2 regions of the Rossellomorea sp. DA94 genome follow, and region 1 is predicted to be linked to the other one. Evidence: a T-box and tRNA genes for the amino acid it is inferred to sense, from the RefSeq annotation. Region 1 holds a T-box; the other holds one or more tRNA genes.
What was found. A T-box is a leader RNA that pairs with one kind of tRNA and senses whether it is charged. The one in region 1 lies ahead of tyrS (tyrosine--tRNA ligase), so its partner is inferred to be a tRNA-Tyr.

Region 1 (3,388 bases):
AACCCAATGGATAGAAAATTACAATCAGTTAAAATGGATCAATTTGTCGGCTGTCTTTCTCTTACTGACAGGGGACGTTTAATCCTTGGTCTTCAACAAGGCATCTATTTTTTTAACTGGAAGTCAGGTCTTTTAGAGAAAGTAGGAGACCCTGAAAGTCACTTGGAAGAAAATCGATTCAATGATGGAAAATGCGATTCTGCAGGAAGGTTTTGGGCAGGAACGACGGATACACTAGGAGGAGTTAACGGAAAGGGTGCTTTATACGCTCTAGGTTCACATTTACGAACAACGAAAAAGGTTGAAAACGTGGGAACTTCCAACGGTTTGGCTTGGTCACCATGCAACCGATTTATGTATTTCATCGATACCCCGACTAAACAAGTCGTTCAATATCGATACGATGTAACTACGGGGCATATCGAATGCCCGGAGGTAGTAATAAACTTTCCTGAAGGTGCTGGATTTCCGGATGGCATGACCATCGATGAGGATGGAATGCTTTGGATTGCCCATTGGGGTGGTAAGGGGATATCGAGATGGAATCCCTATAACGGGAAGCAGCTTGAATTCATTGCAGTTCCCGCTGTGAATGTAACGTCCTGTGCATTCGGTGGACCGGAACTAAACGAAATGTATATTACCACGGCAAGGACGCGAATGACGGATGAACAACTGAATGAATATCCACATGCTGGTGGGGTGTACATCTTAAAGACTAATATTAGAGGAATAGAGAATTTTGTCTTTCAAGAAAAAAAGAATGAACATGTCACTCAATTGACAGATTAAGGATATGTAAATATGGAAAATTATGCTATGATGACAAGAGTATTTTTTTAAGGAGTGAAGAAATTCATGTCAACCAATACTTGGACACAAGTCGATCAATATTATGCTAGTAAACTACAAAAATCGGATTCCATTATGGAGTCTGTTTTGAAAGAAAATAGTGAAGCCGGACTTCCTGCAATCGATGTCTCTCCGAATCAGGGGAAGTTCCTTTCCTTACTTGCCCAGCTTAAAGGAGCAAAAAGCATTCTTGAAATAGGGACCCTGGGTGGGTACAGCACGATTTGGCTAGCAAGGGCACTGCCGGAAGATGGACGTCTGGTCACCCTTGAGTTCAGTGAAAAGCATGCAAGGGTTGCTGCACGAAATATTCGCAATGCGGGGGTAGAAGACAAGGTGGAAATCAAAGTGGGTGCAGCTCTTGATACCCTGCCGTCTCTCGAAGGTCCATTCGATTTCATTTTCATAGACGCCGATAAACAAAACAATGCCAATTATTTAAAGTGGGCACTTAAACTGGCCCAGCCTGGGGCGGTCATCATTACAGATAATGTGGTTCGTGGCGGAAGGGTGATTGACGAAAACAGTGAAGATGAAAGCGTTCAGGGTGTCAGGTCATTTGCCGAGATGTTGTCTCGAGAAGACAGGATCGATTCAACAGTCGTTCAAACAGTCGGCTCGAAAGGGTACGATGGGTTTGTAATGGGAATTGTGAAATAAAAGAAGAATTCTATTGTAATGATCTCCTTTTTTCTGTAAAATAAATGAAAATTCTAAATCATACATGTCATGATAGGAATCAGTAGTGACTTATCTCCCTGTCTTAGAGAGCTGATGCTTGGTGGAAATCAGCACACAGATAAGCACGAATTACCTCCTTGAACATTCTTTGTGAACACAAAAGTAGCAGAGAACGGCCGGTCCGTTATCCGAATCGAGTGGAAGAGAGATCTTCAATGAGGGTGGTACCGCGTAAACCACGTCCCTTTAATAGGGGCGTGGTTTTTTGTTTATGACGTAAAACATTATGAAATGGAGGGAGTAGATCAGTTGATTTATCGGTTAGATCCAAAAATCTACTTATCTCTATCAACAATCAAGGAGGAACAATCATGGATCAGAAATGGGAATCTCTTTCAAAAGCTCAGCAGCAAGAAGTCGAAAGGCAGCTCCTGCAATATAAAAACGGAGTGCATGAAATCATTCCAGAAGCAGAGTTGAAACACAAACTGGTGAAATCAATCTCCACTGGCCATCCTTTAAAAATCAAACTGGGGCTGGATCCAACTGCTCCGGACGTTCACATCGGACATACAGTGGTACTGAATAAGTTAAGACAGTTTCAGGAAAACGGTCATATCGTCCAGCTGATTATCGGAGATTTTACTGGGAAAATCGGTGATCCCACAGGGAAATCAGTTGCAAGGAAGCAGTTGACGGATGAAGAAGTGAAAAGAAATGCACAGACATATTTTGAACAATTTGGAAAGGTACTGGACAAGGAAAAAGTTGAGCTTCACTACAATTCAAGCTGGCTATCCACGTTGAACCTTGAAGATGTGATGCACTTATCTTCAAAGATCACCGTCGCACGGTTGATTGAGCGAAACGATTTCTCCAAACGGTTAGCAGCAAAGAAACCGATTTCACTTCACGAGCTGTTCTACCCTTTGATGCAGGGGTATGATTCCGTCGCCCTTGAGAGTGATGTGGAGCTTGGGGGCACGGATCAGCAGTTTAATGTCCTGATGGGGAGACATCTTCAGGAGCATTACAACCAGGAAAAACAAGTGGTCATATTACTGCCATTACTTGAAGGGCTTGACGGCGTTGATAAAATGTCAAAATCGAAACATAATTACATCGGAATACATGAAGATCCCAATCAAATGTTTGGGAAAACGATGTCGATCCCAGATGAACTGATAACAAAATACTTTAATTTGATCACCGATTTATCGTTAGAAGAAAAGGAGAGGTTAGCTCTTGAAGTTGAAAATGGTGCCCTTCACCCGAGGGATGCCAAAGTCCTTCTAGGGAAAACGATTGTCAGAATGTATCACGGAATAGATGCAGCGGAACTGGCAGAGAACCAATTTAAGGAGGTCTTTCAAAAGGGGGCACTTCCTGAAGATATTCCTGAGGAGGAATGGACGGGTGAAAAGAATGTTTCCGTAGTCGATCTCCTTGTAGCCTTAAATATGCAAAGCTCTAAAAGTGAGGCACGCCGTATGATCCTAAATGGAGGAATCAGGATCAATTCAGAAAAGGTTCTGGATGTGCAGTCAAACGTGGAAATGAAAGATGGCATGGTTCTGCAAGTAGGGAAGAGAAGGTTCATAAGGGTAAAAGTGCAAAACGAAAAATAAGATAAAATAATTAGACTGAATCCAGCAACGTGGTCATGGGGAGTCATGGGGACTCTTCGTGACTAGTCTTTTGTGCTATAATTTTCCATATAAACAAATGATAGAATGGGTGTTTACGATGAATGAACTACATAACTTGATCAAAGAACATGCAGAAACGGAGCGATTTTCCGGAACGGTTGTGGTAAAGCGGGACAGTGAGAGTCTCTTAGAATCGGCATTTGGGT
Region 2 (3,388 bases), 880 kb from region 1:
GGATGGACGCACCGCTGGTGTACCAGTTGTCTTGCCAAAGGCATCGCTGGGTAGCTATGTGCGGAAGGGATAAGTGCTGAAAGCATCTAAGCATGAAGCCCCCCTCGAGATGAGATTTCCCATCACGTAAGTGAGTAAGATCCCTAGAAGATGACTAGGTAGATAGGTCAGAGATGGAAGCTTGGCGACATGTGGAGTTGACTGATACTAATCGATCGAGGACTTAACCACACTATAAAGCGGAGGCGGCTTGAACAGAGACGACAAGCATTTCTGGGCAATCAGAAGAGGGTGCTCTTTACCCTCAGCTGATTGAACTGAAATGACCTCGAGTCTCTAGCCGCCGGAGCTGGACTGCATTCTACTTTCAATAGTAGATGCAACATTGGTCGATATTCGGCTTTCTTGACATCAATCCTTTATCTAGTTTTGAAGGAATAAAATTTATATGAAAATATAAAAAAATCCTTGAAAAAAATTATCTACACGATATAATAGTACTTGTCCTTAAAAAAGAGACAATACATAGTCTGGTGACAATGGCGAAGAGGTCACACCCGTTCCCATGCCGAACACGGAAGTTAAGCTCTTCAGCGCCGATGGTAGTTGGGGGATCTCCCCCTGTGAGAGTAGGACGTCGCCAGGCATATCGTTCCGCAGTAGCTCAGTGGTAGAGCTATCGGCTGTTAACCGATCGGTCGCAAGTTCGAATCTTGCCTGCGGAGCCAATATATGGAGAGCTGTCCGAGTGGCCGAAGGAGCACGATTGGAAATCGTGTAGACGGTTAACGCTGTCTCAAGGGTTCAAATCCCTTGCTCTCCGCCATTATATTTTCAATAAGGCCCATTGGTCAAGCGGTTAAGACACCGCCCTTTCACGGCGGTAACACGGGTTCGAATCCCGTATGGGTCACCATTTTCTTTCAAAAAGAATTCATTTACATAGTGGAGGATTAGCTCAGCTGGGAGAGCATCTGCCTTACAAGCAGAGGGTCGGCGGTTCGATCCCGTCATCCTCCACCATTTATTTTTTTGTTCATATCGTCGCGGGGTGGAGCAGTTCGGTAGCTCGTCGGGCTCATAACCCGAAGGTCGCAGGTTCAAATCCTGTCCCCGCAATACCATTTTTGGTCCGGTAGTTCAGTTGGTTAGAATGCCTGCCTGTCACGCAGGAGGTCGCGGGTTCGAGTCCCGTCCGGACCGCCATTTTTACTTAGAGTATTGTTTCTTGAAAAGGAAAAGGGTTTCGATAAGCGAGAAGGTCGAGGAAGCGATCGAAGGAACACCGTAGCGTATTTAACATACGTGAGGATGTGACTGAGTGAGCTGACGAAGAGATTCGAAGCTTAGCGGAAGCCGGAAACTATTTGGCTCAGTAGCTCAGTTGGTAGAGCAATGGACTGAAAATCCATGTGTCGGCGGTTCGATTCCGTCCTGAGCCACCATTTATTTACTTGATGCCGGTGTAGCTCAACTGGTAGAGCAACTGACTTGTAATCAGTAGGTTGGGGGTTCAAGTCCTCTTGCCGGCACCAGTCAAGTGATTTAGCTGGAGGGGTAGCGAAGTGGCTAAACGCGGCGGACTGTAAATCCGCTCCTTCGGGTTCGGCAGTTCGAATCTGCCCCCCTCCACCATTTATTTTAGGGGTATAGTTTAACGGTAGAACGAAGGTCTCCAAAACCTTTGGTGTGGGTTCGATTCCTACTACCCCTGCCAATTTTAACATGGCGATTGTGGCGAAGTGGTTAACGCACCTGATTGTGGTTCAGGCATTCGTGGGTTCGATTCCCATCAGTCGCCCCATAAAAGTCACATTTTTATTTCCGTGACATATACTATCAGTGGGCTATAGCCAAGCGGTAAGGCATCGCACTTTGACTGCGACATGCGTTGGTTCGAATCCAGCTAGCCCAGTAGTGCGGAAGTAGTTCAGTGGTAGAACACCACCTTGCCAAGGTGGGGGTCGCGGGTTCGAATCCCGTCTTCCGCTCCAATATTAAGGCGGCATAGCCAAGTGGTAAGGCATGGGTCTGCAAAACCCTGATCACCGGTTCAAATCCGGTTGCCGCCTCCAAATGTAATGCCGGTGTGGCGGAATTGGCAGACGCGCACGACTCAAAATCGTGTTCCTCTGGAGTGCCGGTTCGATCCCGGCCACCGGTACCACATCGCGGGTGTAGTTTAGTGGTAAAACCTCAGCCTTCCAAGCTGATGATGAGGGTTCGATTCCCTTCACCCGCTCCAACTTACATACGACAGACTTTCTCTTTATGAGGAAGTCTTTTTTATTTGTTCAAATCTCAGCATTATTTCAACACCACTTAATGATTTGCAAAACTAACTTTTCACACAAAACTCACAACCTTTTCTTTTACCCATCACCCACCAAAACAAAACCCATCTAGTCAAAATAGTGCACCTTCTTCGTCAATTGAGTTCCCCTTATTAAGAAAGCGCTACCATTATAATAAAAGAAAGCGATTACACAGATAGGGTGGTGATACGGGTGGAACCAAAGATTCAGACTGGACCAGTAAGCCCAGATGTACAAATGAAGGCAGTGACAAAGAAGAAGTTCAAGTATAAGAGCTTGCTGACGTACGCTGCCTTTGTTGGACCGGCACTTTTATTTTTCTTAGTGATTCAGATTCTTCCATTCTTGATGGGTGTGTATTATTCCTTCACCTCATGGAATGGTGTCAGCTCGGTTGTCGAGTGGGTTGGATTCGATAACTACAAAAAGATCTTCACGGATGATAAGACGTTTTTTAATTCATTCATGTTCACTACGAAGTTTATGTTTGCGGCAGTGATCATCAGTAACTTGATAGGATTCGGATTTGCCCTGTTGTTGAATGCCGCGTTGAAGACGCGCAATATCCTGAGGACGGTATTCTTTATCCCCAACGTCATCGGGGGATTGTTACTAGGGTTCATCTGGCAGTTCATCTTTGTTAAAGGATTTGCATCACTTGGGAATATGACGGATATCGGATTCTTTAAGATGCCGTGGCTTGGTGATGAGAAGACGGCTTTCTGGGGGATTGTCATCGTATTTGCCTGGCAGATATCGGGGTATATGATGGTCATTTATGTAGCGGCATTGCAAGGGGTGGACAATTCACTTCTTGAAGCAGCGAAAATGGATGGGGCATCAAATTGGACCCTCCTCACAAAAATCATTATTCCTTTAATATTACCTGCATTCACGATTTGTTTCTTCCTGACGATTTCGATGGCATTTAAAATATTTGATCTTAACATCTCGCTGACAGGCGGTGGGCCATTTAACTCCACGCAATCTGTAGCGATCAATATCTATCAGGAAGCTTTCCAGAATAACCGTTATGGACTTGGGACGGCGAAGTCGATTCTGTTCTTTGTGGT

Region 2: it has a tRNA-Tyr gene. The T-box ahead of tyrS (tyrosine--tRNA ligase) is inferred to sense a tRNA for this amino acid. The anticodon was not compared.

What each region holds. Positions count from the first base shown of each region.
Region 1 covers NZ_CP122397.1:2,216,494-2,219,881, forward strand. The annotation lists gene P8596_RS11460 (SMP-30/gluconolactonase/LRE family protein) at 1-792, shown strand, start outside; gene P8596_RS11465 (O-methyltransferase) at 859-1,512, shown strand; T-box leader at 1,573-1,782, shown strand; gene tyrS (tyrosine--tRNA ligase) at 1,905-3,161, shown strand; gene P8596_RS11475 (serine hydrolase domain-containing protein) at 3,259-3,388, shown strand, end outside.
Region 2 covers NZ_CP122397.1:1,339,646-1,343,033, forward strand. The annotation lists rRNA gene P8596_RS07035 (23S ribosomal RNA) at 1-231, shown strand, start outside; rRNA gene rrf (5S ribosomal RNA) at 530-646, shown strand; tRNA gene P8596_RS07045 (tRNA-Asn) at 654-728, shown strand; tRNA gene P8596_RS07050 (tRNA-Ser) at 735-826, shown strand; tRNA gene P8596_RS07055 (tRNA-Glu) at 842-916, shown strand; tRNA gene P8596_RS07060 (tRNA-Val) at 948-1,023, shown strand; tRNA gene P8596_RS07065 (tRNA-Met) at 1,046-1,119, shown strand; tRNA gene P8596_RS07070 (tRNA-Asp) at 1,130-1,206, shown strand; tRNA gene P8596_RS07075 (tRNA-Phe) at 1,370-1,445, shown strand; tRNA gene P8596_RS07080 (tRNA-Thr) at 1,460-1,535, shown strand; tRNA gene P8596_RS07085 (tRNA-Tyr) at 1,552-1,635, shown strand; tRNA gene P8596_RS07090 (tRNA-Trp) at 1,644-1,717, shown strand; tRNA gene P8596_RS07095 (tRNA-His) at 1,729-1,804, shown strand; tRNA gene P8596_RS07100 (tRNA-Gln) at 1,844-1,915, shown strand; tRNA gene P8596_RS07105 (tRNA-Gly) at 1,920-1,994, shown strand; tRNA gene P8596_RS07110 (tRNA-Cys) at 2,002-2,075, shown strand; tRNA gene P8596_RS07115 (tRNA-Leu) at 2,084-2,167, shown strand; tRNA gene P8596_RS07120 (tRNA-Gly) at 2,172-2,245, shown strand; gene P8596_RS07125 (carbohydrate ABC transporter permease) at 2,553-3,388, shown strand, end outside.